2 regions of the Bacillus sp. AL-1R genome follow, and region 1 is predicted to be linked to the other one. Evidence: riboswitches for the same ligand, from Rfam matches in the RefSeq annotation. Region 1 holds a riboswitch; the other holds the start of a gene.

Evidence for each region. A riboswitch is a leader RNA that binds a small molecule or an ion and turns the genes downstream of it on or off. The one in region 1 is predicted to bind FMN.
Region 2: another riboswitch for FMN. It lies ahead of ribE (riboflavin synthase); the one in region 1 lies ahead of ACSBO6_RS12625 (ECF transporter S component).

The regions. Positions count from the first base shown of each region.
Region 1 is NZ_CP197469.1:2,672,309-2,682,581, forward strand. It holds gene ACSBO6_RS12585 (genetic competence negative regulator) at 1-520, opposite strand, end outside; gene ACSBO6_RS12590 (MerR family transcriptional regulator) at 597-1,505, opposite strand; gene ACSBO6_RS12595 (metallophosphoesterase family protein) at 1,539-2,246, opposite strand; gene ACSBO6_RS12600 (LysM peptidoglycan-binding domain-containing protein) at 2,532-3,149, opposite strand; gene ACSBO6_RS12605 (CPBP family intramembrane glutamic endopeptidase) at 3,146-3,730, opposite strand; gene ACSBO6_RS12610 (RecQ family ATP-dependent DNA helicase) at 3,740-5,257, opposite strand; gene ACSBO6_RS12615 (YpbB family protein) at 5,244-6,317, opposite strand; gene ACSBO6_RS12620 (ferredoxin) at 6,638-6,886, shown strand; gene ACSBO6_RS12625 (ECF transporter S component) at 7,024-7,593, opposite strand; FMN riboswitch at 7,808-7,944, opposite strand; gene ACSBO6_RS12630 (hypothetical protein) at 8,275-8,421, opposite strand; gene ACSBO6_RS12635 (cob(I)yrinic acid a,c-diamide adenosyltransferase) at 8,711-9,280, opposite strand; gene ACSBO6_RS12640 (ABC transporter ATP-binding protein) at 9,304-10,089, opposite strand; gene ACSBO6_RS12645 (FecCD family ABC transporter permease) at 10,086-10,273, opposite strand, start outside.
Region 2 is NZ_CP197469.1:719,511-729,783, forward strand. It holds gene ACSBO6_RS03415 (LysR family transcriptional regulator) at 1-388, opposite strand, end outside; gene ACSBO6_RS03420 (APC family permease) at 520-1,785, shown strand; FMN riboswitch at 2,428-2,575, shown strand; gene ribE (riboflavin synthase) at 2,886-3,533, shown strand; gene ACSBO6_RS03430 (bifunctional 3,4-dihydroxy-2-butanone-4-phosphate synthase/GTP cyclohydrolase II) at 3,546-4,739, shown strand; gene ribH (6,7-dimethyl-8-ribityllumazine synthase) at 4,755-5,216, shown strand; gene ACSBO6_RS03440 (MBL fold metallo-hydrolase) at 5,494-6,492, shown strand; gene ACSBO6_RS03445 (YbaK/EbsC family protein) at 6,566-7,048, shown strand; gene ACSBO6_RS03450 (MBL fold metallo-hydrolase) at 7,207-8,028, shown strand; gene ACSBO6_RS03455 (YhgE/Pip domain-containing protein) at 8,076-9,263, opposite strand; gene ACSBO6_RS03460 (TetR/AcrR family transcriptional regulator) at 9,446-10,054, shown strand; gene ACSBO6_RS03465 (MurR/RpiR family transcriptional regulator) at 10,121-10,273, opposite strand, start outside.

The sequences.
Region 1 (10,273 bases):
GGTAAATTGTTCTAGTGGAAGGATTGCCATATTCAGCTAAAATCGCATAAAATGTTTCACGATCTAGTCTTCCTATTTCATTCTCCTCGAACTTTAAGTAAAACGTATTTTCAAAAGAGAATAATCTTCCACCTAAAGCATCACATGAAACCAATTTTTCAGAAAGTAGGATTAGATCATCTAATGTAGAAAACTCGTACAATATATGTTCACTTTCATCTAGGATTACTTCCATCGAGATAAAGTCGTCTTGAAACTCATCTTCCTCTTCTTCAATTTCATCGGATTTTGTGACAATTACAACCATTCCTTGAGCTTGAAGAGAGAAAACTTCAACGGATACTTTTCCATCTACTTCGAAACCTAGTTCTACGCTAGCTTCATGCATCATATCTTGAAAAAGCTGTTGAACTTTTGGTGCATTGTACCATAAGTCTTCTTTTGTCAGACCACGTTCAGATAAATCATCAGATGTAAGAAAAACTTTTATTTTATTGTAGTTCAACCGTTCCAACCTCATGAACTAGCCTCCTTGCTGCATTTACCATAGTACAGTTTATGTTTTTATCTAATTTTGGTGATTCTAAAGTCAAAATTCATTTATAATTAAAATTCTGCTTTAACCATTCATCCCAGTTCGATTGTTGACTCCCAATATAAAATTCCTGTATGGAATCCATAATCGGGCTTTCACAAGTTGAAACTGCATGACCACCAATTCCAATAATGATATCAGGTTTTATTTTTTTAATAGTAATGGCAAGATCAATTGTTTTCTTTAAATTTTCTCTTAACGTACACGTCATGATAAATCCAGCTGGTTTTACTTCATTTATTACTTGTTCTACATCATTTGAATCAATCGATGCGCCTAAATAAATCACTTGAAAACCGATTCTTCTTAAATAAATCGTAAAAATTAATAAGCCTAGTTCGTGCTTTTCTTCTGGTCCACAAACTGCAATTAACTTCGGCAAATGTTTATTGTTAGGTAAGTTTTGATAGATCATCCCTAATCTTGTTCTTAAAAAAGATGTTGCAAAATGTTCATGGGCACTAGTAATTTCACCATTACGACATTTATCACCTATTAGTATGAAAACCTTCGAAATAATTTTAAATAATACTTTATCAACAGAAAAAAGACTAAAAGCTTCATTCACATAATTATGAGCTTCACTTTCTTCAAAAGATAATAATGAAGAAACAATTCGATTTACTAGTGCATCAGATTGTAGATTTTCAGTAAGAGAGCTGTCATTAGACGATTTATGTTCTTTTGCTTCATATAAGTTAATTGCTTGTCCAATTGTAAACCCTTCATTCACTTTTTGAACGAGCCATTTTAAAATAAAAACATGTTCCTCTGTATATAATCGATGGCCAGCATCATTTCGTACAGGACTAATGATATTATATCTTCGTTCCCAAGCTCTTAAAGTGCCAGGTAATATCCCAACAATGTTAGAAATTGCTTTAATATTGTACTTTCCTATTTGGGCCAATTTTCTTTCCTCCTGCATGTAAACAAGAAACACTTAGTTCATAACTTCAAAATTTAATACTGTAATTGTGTTTTGTTTGCGAATTCCTTTATTGTTATATAGCTCCAAATATACCGTTTTCTGATTTCGATTTCCATTTAATTGACTTCTTTCAAACAGATAAACTTGAATACTTTCAAAATTACTACTATTACTATCCATGACCTCAGTATAACTTGCTAAAATACTAAAATCATCTCCATATCGCTCTTCAAGTGCATAGTCTAAATGATCTCTCTTTGTTTTCACATCATCTAAACCAACAATTGAAAACTTAGTACCATTTTCAGTCTCAAATGAAGCACTTTTATTTTCTAAAATTGTAACTTTACAATCTAGTAATAATGCATTTAGATCTCTATAGTTGCCACTATAATCATGATCATTCCACAAAAAATAGACTGGAGCCATAGAGGATAAATAGTGAATATTTTCACCTTTATATTTTTTTGACTTCTTTTTCGAATAACCGCTTAAAAGAATGATCGTATTATGATTGCAAATTTTTTCAATCTCTGTCAATTTATAAAATAGATCGCCTATATTTGGAATCCAAATAAGCTGAATTGATTCTAAAGAATCATCTACATGTTTTATATTAATTTTTCTATGTATAATTTCTAACTTACTTTTTCGATTAATTAATAAAATAAGTGCTACAATTACTACAATTCCGATCAATGATATTATTTTTATGTTCATTTCCCCCTTGTTATAAAACAAAGCAATGTCTGCTAGAAATCTCAAATTATACTTCATTCAAATAAATCAATTTTTACATATTTTGTTGCTACAGTTCAAAGTGCTTTTTTTTATTATACAAAAACTAGTAGGAATTGAAAAATTTTAAACAACGAAAAAACTTATGGCCATTGATACAAAATGGGCATAAGTCTTTTAAGTGAAATAAAGTTTAATCGGTTCGAATAGTCTATTTTCGTATGATTTCGAATTTCATTTTTCATTGCCTCTATAGATTTCTTAACCTTATTTAACCACATCGACATTTAATGGGATTTTTAGAATCTGACCAGGCGTTACTTCAATCCCATTTAAATGATTTGCATCTTGAATAATTTCTTCGCCATCACGATTACCATAATATTTCATTGAAATCGTAAATAAAGTTTCACCTCTTTTGACTTCGTGATTAATCACTTTAACTCCAATAGTTGCACTTGAATCAGCTTGAAGTTTTACGCCATTATTAATCTCTTTTTTGGTTGAAGCTTTATTCTGAGTTTCCTTCTTTTTTTGCTTTTTAACATTGTTACTCGCAGCTAATTCAACTTTTTCAAATTTATTTGAAGGTATGATTAAACTTCCTTTTTCAGTAAATATTTTATCGTATTTACTATGTACAAACTTAACTACTCCAAAAGGTAACATGATAAAGATTATGACTAAAGCAGTAATTAAAGGATACTTTATTTTCCACCAAGGTCTACGTAGATCCTCTTTTATTTTCATCGTTTCACTTCTTGGTGGCAAATTTAACAAATCAACTGCTTTATGATCTTCATTTATTTTTTTATTTTTAAATTTCTTATTTTTTTTCATTCGACTTAAGTCAGCGATACGATTAGTCTTAAGCTCATTATTCATTCTTTGTCTTCACTTTCCAAACTTAATTTCATATACAATCCTAAAACATAATCTAATATAAAATGTGCAATAAATACAATAACAAGATTATTTGTTTTCAAATATAAGTAACCTAAGAAAAAACTTTCAATTAATACAATCGTAAGTAAAATCGGTTTTTTCACATATCGAAAATGAACTAAAGCAAACACAACGGATGCAATAATTAATCCAAATTTAGCTTGAATAAATCCTCGAAAAAATAATTCTTCTGATAATGCGATTAAAATACAAAGTATTGTCATTTCAGGAACTGAGAGTGACGTAAAGAATCTTTTATTAAATCCACCATCATCCAATAAACGCTCTGGAATTGCATAATTTAATAAAATATTAAATAATACGAGTGAAAATCCAGCACCGAATCCAAATAAATAGGTTTTATAGCTTTTTAATAAATGTAAATCATCCAAAAATTTTTCTGTACCAATAAAAAAAACAATACATAAAATAGCGATCACTAAAATGATTAACTGTGTGCCATACACGCTTTTCTTCAAATAGTTAACTGGAATTTCTTGACGGTTTAATTCGCTTTCCATATAGATTCCTCACAGCCCCAATTTATTTCTTAATTCTTGTCCCCATGTAAGTACGTTATGATTTTCATATTTCTCATGATTAGTTGAACAATACTCATCAAACGAAATACCACAAATGTTACAGCAATTTCTTGGTCTATTTATTAACATTTCATCAAATAGGAGAAGATATTTTTCTCGATAACATGTAGATGAAGATAGAAAATCAATCATCGCTTTAAGTTTTAAATATTTCACCTTTTTTCTCTCTGAAATTAACTCTTTGATCGATTCTAATAAGCGATCATTTATTTTTTCGAAATACAAATGTTCTTCTACAATTACATTATATTTAACCATTTTAGAATGAAGTGTTGTCCACTGTACTTCACTAAATTGAAAAACCGCTTTCCAATTAGACACAAGTGTTTCAGTTAATTTAATCGGATCTTCTTCTAATCTTTTTACGTACGATAGAAAAGATTCAACTTGATTCATAGTAAGGATTTCGTCATCAATCAACCTTAGTGGTAACTCATGATCGTTTTCACATACAATTAGAATTGCTATACTTGGCTTTCCATCTCGTCCAGCACGTCCAATTTCTTGAAGATAATTCTCAATGTTTGACGGATACTGGTAATGAATTACAAATCTTACATTAGGTTTATTAATTCCCATACCAAAAGCACTTGTACAAACTATGATATCAATTTGATTTTGAATAAATTGTTGTTGAATTAAAATTCTTTGTTCTTGTTCCATTCCACCATGATAATAAGCAACTTTACAATTTAACTTTTCACTTAAAGTATGTGAAATTTTCTCACAAGTAGCTCTAGTACCACAATAAACGATGCCTGGACCTGTTAATTTAGAAAGATGATTAGTTAATAAGTAGAGCTTTTCTATTTCCGAATCTACTTTTTCAACTTGAATTGCTATGTTCTCTCTATTTACTGAATTGATATATTGTTGAACATCTTTTAACTGTAGTATTTCGATTATTTCGTCCCGCACATTTTTGCTAGCTGTAGCGGTTAAAGCTAAAACCGTAGGATTATTTAATTTCCGCTTTATTTCCCCTAGCGTTTTATATTCTGGCCTAAAATCATGGCCCCACTGTGATATACAATGGGCTTCATCAACCACAAATAATGAGATTTTAGACGCAGAAAGCTTTTGAATTAAAAATTGATTTTGTAACATTTCAGGCGAAACAAAAATAAACTTATAGCTACTAATATGATTAAATAAATATTTTTTTTGCTCAAAACTTCTAAAGCTATTTAGTGCAATAACTCGTTTATCTCCGAATGATTTAATCTGTTCTACTTGATCCTCCATAAGTGAAAGTAAAGGTGAAACGATTACTACAACACCAGGTAACAGTAGCCCTGTTAATTGATATAATAGTGACTTCCCTCCACCTGTAGGAAGCATCGCTAAAACATCTTTTGAGTTTATCAAATCATTAATAATTTCTTTTTGGCTATTACGAAAACTTGAATAACCGAATTTTTCGTATAGCACTTTATTTAGGTCCATATAAATCACCCATTCTTGCAAGAGTAATACGAATTTGAAAATAAGTTACCTCATTTAATAAAGCTTCTTTAATAATTTTTAATTTCCTTGTATTAAGTTCAATTATTTTATTTTTTATTAAAGTAAATTGTTTTGTCGAAATAAATTGATGAATTGGAAATAATTTATCACTTAATACACACTCCACTATATGATCCTCGATTGTACTAATTTTTAAATTACGAATCGCTGCTATTTCTTGAATGGTTTTACCTTCTTTAAATAATCGCTTCGTTTCGATTGAAGTATTCGTAATATTAGTACGTTTATCTCCTTTAACAAATTTACTTAATAAAGGATAATGATTGTTCCCTTCGACCAAAATAGTGATGATATGATGCAAAGTATTAATCGAGTTGAGATAAATTTTTTCAACAGCTACTTTGTGTTCAGATGCAATCTGTTCAAACGTCATGCCATAAGAATTAGCACCAGACAATCGTTTCACAAATAATAATGCATCTTCGTCACTTAAATTTTCTAAAATTGTATGTAATTCATTGTAAAATTGCTTAACTAATTCGTCTTTATTCCCATTATAATTAAGAATCTCATTTTTTACCCATTCTTGTATGTCTTGATCTTGAATAACTGCTCTAAAATAGTTTAATTTCATATTCAAATTGGAAACTGTTTGAAAAAATAATGAAAACCTTTTCCAAAAAATCTTTTGAATACTCGAAAACCTTAGACCATTTATATGTGTAAATTCCATAAACTGTAATTTTTGATTTGCTAAATATGCTTGACCATTTTTATTTAACAAATAAATATTTTTATTTTCAGTTTGACCTATGTACCCTTTAACCTCTAACCCATTTATAATTTCTTGCATATTTTGATGGGTAAGGAAATGAAAAAGTCCGAAAAATGATGTGACATGATAAAAATGAGAATCTTGTATAATCTGAGCACTTTGTTTACCTTTTAATAAATACAATATACCTTGGATCGTTCGTTCACCATTATACCGATGAAGTAAAAAAAGGATGATTTCTTCCAAAATTGATAGTTTAGACATTATAAACCTCTCAAATAAATTTATTCCATTAATATATTTGAATATTTTTTCGAATTATTATTAGTAGTTTAAAAATATTTGTGTATTTTTTCTAACTAGTTGTTATTTCTTCTAGCTTATCATATGTATCAATATCCAAACCATTTTAAACAAATAAAAATCATTATTTATTTTATTTGAAATTTCATCATTTCTCGTTTTTTTCAAAACCTTGTACAATTATATTGAAAAGTTTTGGAAACCGTTTTAAAATGTTTACAGGTACATTACAAAAATAGTATCTGTAATAAAAACAGGGAATAATTTGGGAGGTCAATACAATGGCAAAATATACAATCGTTGATAAAGACACTTGTATCGCATGTGGCGCATGTGGCGCTGCTGCACCTGATATCTATGACTATGATGATGAAGGGATTGCATACGTTACTCTAGATGATAACCAAGGAATCGTTGAAATTCCAGACGTATTACTTGATGACATGATGGATGCATTTGAAGGATGCCCAACAGACTCAATCAAAGTTGCTGACGAAGCATTCGATGGCGACGCTTTAAAATTCGAATAGTAAAAACTGCGGCGGAAGTTATTTCGTCGCTTTTTTTATTTTTAAAACTTTGATACCTTTTTCACTTTACAAATGCATTTCTAACGATACAAAAAACAAAAAGTGTCTACCGAAATTTAGTAGACACTTTCATTTATTTATACATTGTGGACATTCATTCTTTGAGTTAACCAAACCTTTAATTTAGGGTAAATCACTAAGAATAAGATCATAATTAACAGACCTTTAATTGCATTAAATGGCATGATTGAAGTGACAATTACTTCATTTGGCAGGTTAAAATTCATGAAATGTGCATATGCAGGTAAGAACACAAAATAATTTAATAAGCTTAAAATTCCCGTCATCACTACAGTACCAATGATTAATCCAAAAGTTAAGCCTTTTACTGAACGATATTTTCTAAAGAAATATGTCGCAGGTAAAATGTATAATACTCCTGCACAAAAATTAGCAAATTCCCCTATTGGTACACCAGTCATACTACCATTAATAACGTAATGAAGTATGTTTTTGATTAACTCTACGCCAATTCCAGCTACCGGTCCAAAAACAATTGCGCCTATTAAAGCCGGAACCTCACTGAAGTCAATTTGAAGCCATACTGGGAATGCAGGAAGTGGAAAATCCAGCATCATCAAAAGATACGAAATACTGCTGAGCATTGCCACTACTACCATTTTATTTACTTTGTTGCGTTGTTGCATAATACCTCTCTCCTTTTTCCCGATCTTATCAAGAAAAATGAAAGGTTCGCTTAAGTAGCGTTATTATTTGCACATATTATAAAAAGTCCAAATTTAAAATGAAAAAACAGTATAAAATTATGCAAATAAAATCCCCTATTTTTTTTAGAATAGGGGAGAATTTTCAGCACGCCAAATAAGCGTTCAAAAAGATGAATTTTTTGAACTTGCGAACCTCCATCTTCTCCCATCCAGACTATACTGTCGGCTCTAGAATCGCACTAGATCCTGCCCAAAAAATCAGGCTCGCGGGCTTATAAGCAATGCTTAATTACCGCCGGTGGGGAATTTCACCCCGCCCCGAAGATAGATCGTTTATTAAATTACAGTTTAATGTTACTAAATTAAATACAGTTTGTAAATAAAAATCTCTTCCTATTCATTTAACGTCATTACTTATGTTTTCTTGACAAAAACTTACTATCGAATCATCCCTATTGTAAAGACTGCTCTATACTTTATCATTTAACAAATACTGTATAATCAATTCCTTTTGCATATTTTAATATGTTTATTTATATTTTCTGAGAATTGGATCTTTACTATTCTTTCTCCTTAAAACAAAAATAGAACTTCGCATATAAATGTCCTTTACTAAAATAAGTAGTAAATTACATTTAAAAAGGAAGTTCATAAAAAACACTAAGGGTTTGAAACTATTTTTAATTCATGAAAATTTTTCACTTCTATTAGATCCTTTAAATTATCTCGATTTCCTCCAATAAATAAAAGTCCAATCGTTAAAACAAAAACGACAATCAACAAACATCTCCTAAGAAAATCAAACATTATTTGCCTCCTACCTAAAGAAATGTGGAAGTGTGTTATCAGCCATATACCGGTGAACTGTCTACTGATCATACATAAAAAAATTAGAGTAGACGTATCACCCATTTCAATCTTTAACTCTTTTTATGTATTTCGCTTAAGAAGTATTAGAAACCGAAAATGTATATACCACTAAGTACATTTACTAAAACTTACACTCAATCATTCTATGATTGAAAAAAAGTATTTATACAAAAAAAATAGCAATTGATTAGAAAAATTCAACTATTCAATCGCTATTTTTCTTATTTTATTTTTTATCAGTTCGAAATACGATTGCTCCTCTTTCGTATTCAACATCCTTAATATTTAAACGAGTATTGATTACCCTAGCAAGCGCAAAGAAATAATCAGATAATCGATTTAAATATAAAAATACTGGAAGATGTATGTTTTCTTGCTTCATTAATGTTACAACCGTTCTCTCTGCACGTCTTGTTACCGCTCTTGCTTGATGAATGATTGCAGCAGGTTTTGACCCACCAGGTAAAATAAAACGCTGTAATGGGGGAGTTACTTCCATATATTCATCGATTAATGTTTCAAGTTCTTCAACCATTTTCTCTGTTGTTTTAAAAGGGATACTATCTTTTACAACCGCTAAATCTCCACCGCAGTCAAATAGCTCATGTTGGATTTTTTGAAGTGAATTGTAGAGATCCCTCGTATTTTCATGATCTAAATATGTCATTGCGTATCCAACGATTGTATTTACTTCATCAATTGTTCCGTAAGCCTCAACCCTTAAATCATCTTTATCTACTCGTTTACCTACTAAGCTAGTCTGACCTTTATCCCCAGTTTTTGTATAAATTTTCATGAAAAACCACTCCTTTTTTCAATTTACAATACATTACTTTTATATATAATGACCTTTTTATTTGTTTCTGGATTATCTATAATTTGAAAAGATGTGTCATATAAACCTTTTAATAAACTTTCATTTAAAACTTTGTCTGTTTTTCCTTCGATATAAATTTTACCATCCTTTAATCCTATTAATCGATCACAGTATAGGCTTGCTAAATTTAAGTCATGAAAAACAGTTACAATCGTTTTATTCTCTTTTTTTTGTAATTCCTTTAACACGTCTAAAATTTTTATAGTATGCATTAAATCTAAATGGTTACTTGGTTCGTCTAAAAAAATATATGGTGTCTCTTGAGCAAAGCATTGAGCAAGAAATACTCTTTGCCGTTCACCACCACTGATTTCATTGATAAAACTTTTTTCCATTTTCTTAGTACCAGTCATCAACATTGCATGATTGACCGCAGTTTCATCAATTGTGGACCAACTAGGAAAAAAGGAAGACGAATGCGCAAGGCGTCCAAGTTTTACTGTTTCTTTTACCTCATAAGAATAAGTATAGGAATTTTGTTGGGATAAAACAGCAATTTTTTTTGCTATTTGTTTATTAGACATACTAGAAATAAATTCTCCATCCAACATGACATTTCCTTTAGACGGCTTAAAAAGTCCACAAAGAATATTTAAAAACGTGGACTTCCCACTCCCATTTGGGCCAATAATTCCTAGCCATTCTCCCTGATTAATAGAATATGACAGCGAATTCAAATCAGTATGAATTCCATCATATGAATATGAGATATCTTGACATTTGATCATACTTTTCCCCTATTTCTTTTCAAAGATAGTAATATAAAAGCAAATATTGGAGCACCAATTAAAGAAGTAATTACCCCGATTGGTAACTCTCTTGGGGCTAAAACAACTCTCGATAATATGTCAGAGGCGATTAAAAAGATTGCACCATTGATCATTGATAAAGGTAGTAATTTTTTATGCAATG
Region 2 (10,273 bases), 2.0 Mb from region 1:
CCCAACATGAACCAGATTTCATCATAATATTTACTTTTGGATTTTCTAAACGAAAAGCTTGGATGATCTGTGGAAGACGATAGATTGTTAAAGATTCCGGGGCGCCAATTTTTAATGTGGTTACCTCTTCATTTTCCATTTGGAATACATCTTTTGCTTTTGAATAGAGTTGAATCATTTCAATGGCGTGAACTAAAAAGTTTTCACCGACTTCAGTCAGATAAACTTTTTTACCTAAGCGGTCAAATAAAGGCACTCCTAATTCATGCTCAAGCGCTTGTATATGTGCAGTAACTGTAGATTGTGCATATCCGAGATGGACCGCAGCTTTTGAGAACCCGCCCATATCCACTATCGATTTAAACGTAATTAAATGACGGATTTCCATTATAGCCTCCTAAGTATCGGATTTACCGATGGTTTATATCGTAACTATTCATTTTACCGATGAGAATTCGGTTCATATAATTAAAATATACGAGATGACAATTTGTTTCAATTACAATTGGAGGGATCTTTGTGGGGAATCGAAAAATTGGTTTTCTTTTGCTCAGTGGGTTAATGATTGGACCTATTTTAGGTTCGGGAATTATCATTTTACCACCTGCAGTGTATGTGGTTGCTGGTAATTATGCTATTTTTGCATGGGTTATTATGCTTGGTTTAAGTTTAATATTTGCACTAATGTTTGGTAAGCTTAGTCTGCTTATTCCAGGAGATTCTGGAGTACCATTGGCTGTTGAACGTGCTTTTGGTACACAAATAAAAAACCTCTCAGCTATTTTCTTTTTACTTGCAGTTTGTTTTGGACCAATTGCAGTTGCAGGTACAGCAGGGCATTACTTACAACTACTGACGAATCAAAGTTTCTTTAATGAAAAGTGGCTAGCTTTAGGAATACTTTGTTTTGTTTATATCATTTTAACTAGAAGCATTGCTGATGTTGGAAAATTTGCCTTTTTTATGTCTAGTTTCATTGTAGTGACACTGATCGTTGGCAGTATTCATACATTATTTACAGTTAATGGGAGCTTTACTTTATCGAATCCAATTACCGTTTCTGATTTTGGAGAAAGTTTACTATTATTATTTTGGGCGTTAATCGGGTGGGAGGTCATCGGAAGTTATTCATTAGAAGTAAAAACTCCTGAACGAACAATTCCTAAAGCAGTTGTGTTAAGTTTCTCGATTATAGCAATAGTAAGTTTAACGGTTGCCTTTGCTTTTCAGTGGATTCATTCTAAAAATGGAAATATGATGGATCAATCATTAGCACCGTTACTTCGTAGTTTATTTGGAAGTTGGTCAACTCCAATTATTTCATCAATTACAATTGCACTTTGTATTAGTACGGTTCTCCTAGTAATAGGAGCAGTCTCAAGACTAATTGCCGATCAAGCTAAAAACGGTTTATTACCTTCATGGCTATCTTTTAAAAATAAAAATAATGTAGCAACTCGATCTTTACTTAGTTTGTTTTCTATTCACATAATTGTATTTTTCCTTTATTTTAATGACTTCCTAAGTATTCAAACACTTGTAGCAATTGCAAATGCATTCTTCTTATGCAACGCTTTACTAGGAGTATTGGCATGCTTGCGATTATTTGATTCCATATTTTTTAAAATTGGTTCATTTATTCTAGCAATTTGCTTTTTAGGTATACTCTTATTTTCCTCACCAGTCATTCTAGTATTAATTATATTCGTTTCAGTGTATTTCATTTGGCTACAAAAAAGGGAATCAAAACAACATGAAAAAATTTTACAAGTTGGAAATGAATAATGGAAACTTCTATAAAAATGAAGTTTCTTCTTTTAAACTAACTTTTTATAATAATTCCTTGTAGTGCATATTTATTATTTGTTTGGAAGAATCCTTACACTAAAATTTCACAACATTTTTGCAATTTGATATATGACGAAACTATTTATTTCTATTTAATTATTGCTTTTTTGGAGTGCAAAATGGACCTATTGTTAAAAAATCAAGTATTGTTTTGTAGTAATCAGGTTTATTTATTTCTAATTCTGATATAAAGGACAATGCTTTAATAATCTAATTTTCAAGTGTTCTAGGAGCATTTTATTCCTATTGTAAAGAAATGATAAAAACTAATTTTATACTAGTGAAAAAACAAATTCAGGATTCCGTAAGTTTTACTTTCTATATTGGTTATACAATCATTTTTCTCTAATTACTTTAAAATAAATATTTATACAATTTTGTATTAGTTGTAACAAAGCATGATTATTTATTTAGTAAAATAATAAAATTCTTAACTAAATAGAGTGTGAAATTTTCCATATTTTATAAGGCTTTTAACATTAATTTTGTTTTTCTTTCAATTCGTTTAAAAGAAAATAGAATCTTAAATTCTTTACAATCAAATAATTGCTAGTTATAATGAAACCAAATTTGATAATTAGTGTCCTTCGGGGTCGGGTGAAATTCCCAACCGGCGGTGTTGTATATTTATATACTAAGCCCGTGAGCTTCATATAGATTTTTTATATGTTGCTGATCTAGTTAGAATCTAGAGCCGACAGTATAGTCTGGATGGGAGAAGGATGGAGTGCATATACGGTATGTTTGTTTTCAAAAAATAATATCCGTATAGGCTTAGTTCGTTGTGCATAATTTAAATGTACAACAATAGACGTGCTACAATATTGTCGTTTAATAGCTCATATTGTATAAGCGTTTATTTAAGTATGCTTCCTTTCTTAAACATCTATCGCCCCTTAGGAGTTTTCTAAGGGGCTTTTCACTTTTTCAAATTAATTTGAATTAGAAGGTGTGATAAGGTGGATCAACTATTTATGAAATTAGAGATGGGTCTACAAAATTATTTATCGGGCTTTTTCGAAATGAGGTGAAATAACTTGTTTACTGGAATCGTTGAAGAAATAGGAACAGTAAAAAATATCGTAAAAAAGGGTAAAACTTTAGTGCTAACAATTGGTGCATCAACCATTTTAGAGGATGTTCATCTAGGGGATAGCATCTCCGTAAATGGAGTTTGTTTAACCGTTACAGATTTTACTAAAAATGAATTTTCTGTTGATGTTATGCCTGAAACATTTCAAGCATCCAATCTAAGCTCATTGGGTTCTAGCCAAAAAGTAAATTTAGAGCGAGCAATGGCTGCAAATGGAAGGTTTGGTGGTCATATTGTATCGGGTCATATTGATGGAACAGGTAAAATCGTATCAGTTAAAGCAATGGAAAATGCAGTAATTTATAAAATTAGTATTCCAAGTCAGTTTGCTAAATATTGCCTTCAAAAAGGTAGTATAACGATTGATGGTACAAGTTTAACAATATTTGAAGTTGAAACTGATATTGTAACGATTTCTTTAATTCCTCATACTCGTTCACATACGATTTTAGGCAGTAAAAAAGTTGGCGACATTGTAAATCTTGAGTTTGATTTATTAGGTAAGTATGTCGAAAAAATGCTCGGTATGAGTGAGACGAAAAAGAGTACGGCAATAACAACTTCATTTTTATCTGAAAATGGCTATATATAAAGGAGTAAGATCATGTTCTCTAAAATAGAAGAAGCAATTGAAGACTTGAAAAATGGGAAAATTATTATCGTTTGTGATGATGAAGATAGAGAGAATGAAGGAGATTTTGTTGTTATCGGAGAATTTGCAACTCCAGAAAATATCAACTTTATGGCAACACATGGTCGCGGATTAATTTGTGCGCCTGTTTCTGAAGAGATTGCCAAAAGACTAGATTTACATGATATGGTAACAAAAAATACAGATTCTCATGGAACTGCCTTTACTGTGAGTATTGATCATATCGATTCTACTACTGGTATCTCGGCATTTGAACGTTCACATACAGTTTTACAAATGTTAAATGATGAATCAACTGGATCAGATTTTAGAAGACCTGGACATATGTTTCCTCTAGTCGCTAAAAACGGAGGAGTTGTTGAGAGACCGGGCCATACGGAAGCAGCAGTAGATTTAGCACGAATGGCTGGATCAAAAGCAGTTGGTGTCATCTGTGAAATTATGAATGATGATGGGACAATGGCAAGGGTACCGGATTTAATTCAAATCGCAAAAAAGTTTAATTTAAAAATGATTACAATTAAAGATTTAATTCATTATAGACAAGAAACTGAACAACTTGTAAAAAGAGAAGTTGAAATTAAATTACCAACTGACTTCGGTGATTTCAAGATGATTGGTTATACAAATGAGATCGATGGTAAAGAGCATGTTGCGATTGTAAAAGGGAAAGTTGACGATGGTGAACCAGTACTTGTCCGTATTCATTCGGAATGTTTAACTGGAGATGTATTTGGCTCATGTCGTTGTGATTGCGGACCTCAGTTGCAATCAACATTATCGATGATTGAAGAAGCAGGAAAAGGTGTCATTGTTTATATGCGACAAGAAGGCCGAGGGATTGGCTTACTTAATAAGTTACGAGCATATAAGTTACAGGAAGAAGGCTTTGATACTGTTGAAGCAAATTTAAACTTAGGATTTGATTCAGATTTAAGAGATTACGCGATTAGTGCCCAAATTATTAAAGATTTAGGTATCACGAATATCGAACTTGTAACGAACAATCCAGCTAAAATAGATGAATTAAAATCATATGGATTACAAATAAATAATCGAGTACCGATACAAGCAGAAATGAAAAGTGAAAACGAAAAATATTTATATACAAAAATTGAAAAAATGGGACATTTATTAAACTATTAATAGGGAGAGATAATCATGAAATTCGAAGGAAATTTAGTAGGATCTGGACTTAAAGTTGCGGTAATCGTTGGACGTTTTAATGAATTTATTACATCAAAACTACTTGGTGGTGCAGAAGATGCTCTTTATCGTCACGGTGTAGAAGAATCAGATGTTGATGTTATTTGGGTACCTGGAGCATTTGAAATTCCGTTAGTAGCAAAAAAACTTGCTGATTCAAAAAAATACGATGCAATCATTACACTAGGAACAGTTATTCGTGGGGCAACTACTCATTACGATTACGTATGTAATGAAGTAGCAAAAGGTGTCGCTGCGATTACTTTACAAACTGGTATCCCTGTCATTTTTGGTGTATTAACAACAGAAAATATTGAACAAGCAATTGAAAGAGCTGGTACAAAAGCTGGTAATAAAGGTTGGGATGCTGGTATTTCAGCAATTGAGATGGCTAATTTATTAAGAACTTTAAACTAAGTATAAATATATAAGTATAAATATAATAGAAGAAACTGATTAAGGAGAGGTGAATTTTACCTCTCTTTTCTTTTTACTAAAAAGGTTTTTTTATAAATTAAAGCGTCTGAATATTTGTTTAATCTTCTAGAAATATGGTAGTGTAAATTTTAGTAAAAGTTAGTTTGGAGGTGGAAATTAAATGTTATTTTTTCTAATTTTTATATTGCTAGTTATCATTGTAACAATATTTTTAAATACATATCCTCATTTTGGGAAGAAATATTCAAAGGATAAAATGGAGTCATTTAATGCCTTAGATCATTATAAAAATGGTAAGTTTATAAATCAAATTCCTACGAGTATGAGTATGGATTTTAAAACAAATATTTCAATGCTTAGAGACTTTGTTAAGAAAAATACGAACCGTACACCTAAAGCTGGGATCCCTATGGAGAGAATCGATGTTTCATTTTTCCATTCAAAAAATAACGACTCAAAAGTTACTTGGTTTGGGCATTCAGCTTTATTTATTCGAATCGATGGAAAAAATATTTTAATTGATCCAATGTTTGGGAACGCACCAACCCCATTTCCGCAATTTGGTGGTAAAAGATATAGTGGAGGTTTACCTATTGAGATCAATGAATTACCAAAAATAGATGCTGTCATATTATCGCATGACCATTATGACCATCTAGATTACGGTACTATAAAAAAAATCAAACATAAAGTCGATCGATTTATTGTTCCTCTTGGTGTAGGGAGTCACTTGATGAGCTGGGGGGTACCAATAGAGCGTATTTCTGAACATAACTGGTGGGATGAATTTAAATTTGATCAATTAACATTAGCCTGTACGCCAGCAAGACATTTTTCAGGAAGAAGCTTAACTGATCGCAACAATACATTGTGGTGTTCATGGGTCATCATTGGTGAGGATACGAAAATTTACTTTAGTGGAGATAGTGGTTATGCACCTCATTTCAAAGAAATAGGGGGAAAATATGGACCGTTCGATCTAGCTTTAATGGAATGTGGTCAATATGATAGACGATGGTCTGCCATCCATATGCTGCCTGAAGAAACAATTAAAGCTTTTATTGACGTAAAAGGTGAAGTTCTTGTACCAATTCATTTTGGCGCTTTTACATTAGCATTTCATGACTGGAATGAACCAATTAATAGAGTTGTGGAGGCTGCTAAAGAACATGAAGTAAAGTATTCTACACCTAAAATTGGTGAAACAATTAATATTAGTAAAGGCGAATATCCTAATTCTATTTGGTGGAAGTAGTAAATCTATTCGAAAAAAAAGGATTGCACCTTTGTTTCTAGAATAATTAATAAAACAATTTTTTGAGGAAGTGATGATTGTGGAAGCATTAAAAGAAAGTGCACAAAACGTACAAGATTTAATCATTGAGTTAGGTTATTCAAATAAAGTCATTGAACTACCAAATAGTGCAAGAACTGCTAAGGAAGCGGCTGATGCGTTAAATTGTGAAGTGGCTCAAATAGCAAAGTCTATTATATTCAGATTAGAAAGCTCAAATAGTCCTGTACTAATCGTAGCAAGTGGTATTAATCGAGTAAATGAGAAACAAATCGAGAAAATACTTAATGAAAAATTAGGTAAAGCAGATGCTGATTTTGTACGTGAACAAACAGGATTCGTAATTGGAGGGGTATCACCAATTGGTCATAAAAACAAAGTAATGACATTTATTGACGAGGATCTATTACAGTATAAGGAAGTATGGGCTGCTGCTGGTCATCCAAAAGCAATATTTCAGTTAACACCTAATGAATTGATTGAGATGACAAAAGGTAAAGTTGTAAAAATTAAATAATAGAAAGCTTAAACTTTCATTATTTTAGGCACATTCAAGTGTAATAAATCAGATTTTGATTTACTATACTTAAATGTGTCTATTTGCATTGGGAATTTTTACCTCATAATCAAAAGTATGTCAGATTAAATTCGAGGGAAAGTGAGATGAATGAGCAAATGTATAACTTTATTTGTACGACTTGTGGCGTTCAATATAACAAGTCTATTGATCCTCCTGAGTACTGTATAATTTGTTCTGATGAAAGACAATACATCAATCTAAGTGGTCAAAGTTGGACAACATTACAATCAATGAAAGAACAAAACTATCAAAATAGTATTCGCTATGAAGAAGAAAATTTATATAGTATTGTAACGAGTCCTAAGTTTGGAATTGGTCAGACTGCATACCTCATTAGAAATGAAGGTTTTAATGTTTTGTGGGATTGCGTCACATTTCTAGATGAGAAAACGTTTGAAGAAATTAAGAGCTTAGGAGGAATCGATGCGATTGCTCTTTCACATCCACACTATTACTCTAGCCAAATTGAATGGGCAAAAAGATTTGATGTACCAGTATACATACACGAAGATGACCAAGAGTGGGTTACGAGAAAAAGTGATAAAATTATTTTTTGGTCTGGCGAATCATTAAATCTTAAAGAAGGAATTGAAATTCATCGATTAGGCGGACACTTTAAAGGTGGAGCGGTATTAGAATGGAAAGCTGGAAATGAGCAAAAAGGAATACTATTAACAGGTGATATTATTCAAGTAGTTGCAGATCATAATTGGGTAAGTTTTATGTATAGTTATCCTAATTTAATTCCATTACCAGAAAAAAAAGTAAATGAGATATCGTTAGCCGTAGAAAAGCTAAAATTTGATAGGATTTATAATGCATTTCATGGAATTGTAAAAGAAAATGCAAAGCTAGTAGTCAATAATTCAGCTAAAAGATATATTGAAGCATTGAATGGGAATTTATTCGATACTTAATAGACTAAAAAAGGACCAAGTTTTGTTTGGTCCTTTTTTTAATTTCATTAAACATTTAACGTTTGATGTACTTTTTCTTTTTTAGATTTAAACGCAGATAATATTAAAAGAACAACGGAGATTATACCAATCCAAATAATCATATTCATAGAATGACTCATCGATAATCCTTTATCAAAATAGAAAATTTCTCTTAATCCGTCAGCACCAAATCGCATTGGGATCCATGAGTAAATCCAGTCCTTTGAAAAAGTTGGTAAAAGCTCTTTTGGCATTCCGATTAAGGAACCAGAGAAGAAAAAGATTAGGGCAAAGATAGCTACGCCACCAAAGCCAATCCATGACATGACAGCAGAAATTAGGATATGGAAACAGAAATAAGTAATCGTTAAATATAGCGCAACGTCCAAGAAGTTTGGAAGAGTAAAGCCAATCCATTTTGCCATTAAAGTTATGCCGAAACCAATTAGGAAAGATAGGACTACCCCTAAAAGTAATTGTTCAAAAATAACTTTTATTTTACTAATTGAATTTGATGTTTCTGTTTTCTTTTTCGCTAAAAAGACGATCACGGCACCAATTAAACTAGACATCCAAAGTGGTGTAATTAAACTCACTGGTGCGTTTCCATTTGCTGTATGTGTTCCAATTGCATTAACATTTTCAACCTTCGTTATGATTGGATTTGCTAATACCTCAGCTTGATTTACTGAAATTGAACTCACGCTTTTCTTTAATTCATTAAAAATTTCTGTATGAATAGTAAGGTTAAGATTTTCTACTAGATGAGATAGCATTTGACTAGCCATCGCTGATCCATTTGCATTTTTACCTTGATTAACTAGAATTTTTATTGAAATAGGTGAAGGGTTCGCTGTTTTTAATGAAGCTTGATTTTTACTTAAATCCTTTTGAAGAATAAGAGCAGCATAGTATTTTTGGTTATTTAGTCCTTTACGTACATTTTCTTCACTCGAAACTTGAATCCACTTAATTGCTGGCTTTTCATCATTTTTGGTTTTAGATAGTTCATTTATTTTTGAAACTATCATTTGACCTATATTTACAGTTCCTTTTGAAGGAACTTGAATTCCTTTATCTTCGTTAACGATTGCAATTGGTAGATTTTTAGGTGTAGGGTTAACGGATGATGCTAAAGTTAGACTGAATATAATCGCAACTACTAGTACTAGTATAGGAGCTAGTATAGCTTGTTTTTGTTTAAATAAGTTCATTGTATAACCTCCTAATTTTTTTATGATAAAATTAATGAACAACGTGTTGACTATTCTTATGTGAAGATATTACAATGAGTTTTACAAAATCACAATAAGCAAATCATACAAATGTGTTCAATACTAAACACATTTAGAAATTTGTTTAGTAAGAACTAATATTCCAAAGGGGTGATTATAAAGTGGCTCAATCATTGAGAGAATTAAAAGTTGCAAAAACGAGAGAATTAATTAAAGAGACATTGTTAGATTTAATAGAGGAAAAAGGATTCGAATCTATTTCAGTAAGAGATATTACTTTAAAAGCCGGACTAAATCGTGGTACATTTTATCTTCATTACAAAGATAAATTTGATTTACTGGAAAAAAGTCAAAATGAAGTATTGGAAGGATTAAAAGATCGACTTAAATTTGTGAGGCCAAAAGAATTAAATGAGTTTTATTCAAATGACATGGTCTATCCGCCTATTCTTAATGTGTTTCATTATTTAAAAGAAAATCAAAGATTTGTTAAAATTCTAATCAGTACAAAAGGTGACCCAGCTTTTCCGAAGAAAATGAAAGAATATATAAAAGAAACAATCTATGAAAAACTAGTAGATATTATCGAAAAAGAATATTTGATTGATATACCACATGAATACGCAACTGCGTTTATTTCATCTGCATTCTTTGGCCTTATGGAACAATGGTTAGAAAAAGAAGAACCAATTTCCCCAGATGAAATGGCAATCATGCATTTGAAACTATTGAAATTTATGAAGCAATTTGTTAGTCAAGTTGTTCGATAATGCGAGATTATTCTATTTTCTACTTCAAAAAAGTCTCAAATGAATTTGACATTTGAGACTTTTTCATTATGATCTTGTTTCTGAAATTGCTGTTCTAACTTTTTCAAATGATGCTTTAGCTTTGTGAGCATTTAAGATCATTAAGTTTACGTATAATGCATCAATAATACTTAATTGTGCAATTCTTGAAGCAAGTGCCTCCGGTCGATATTCCGTTTC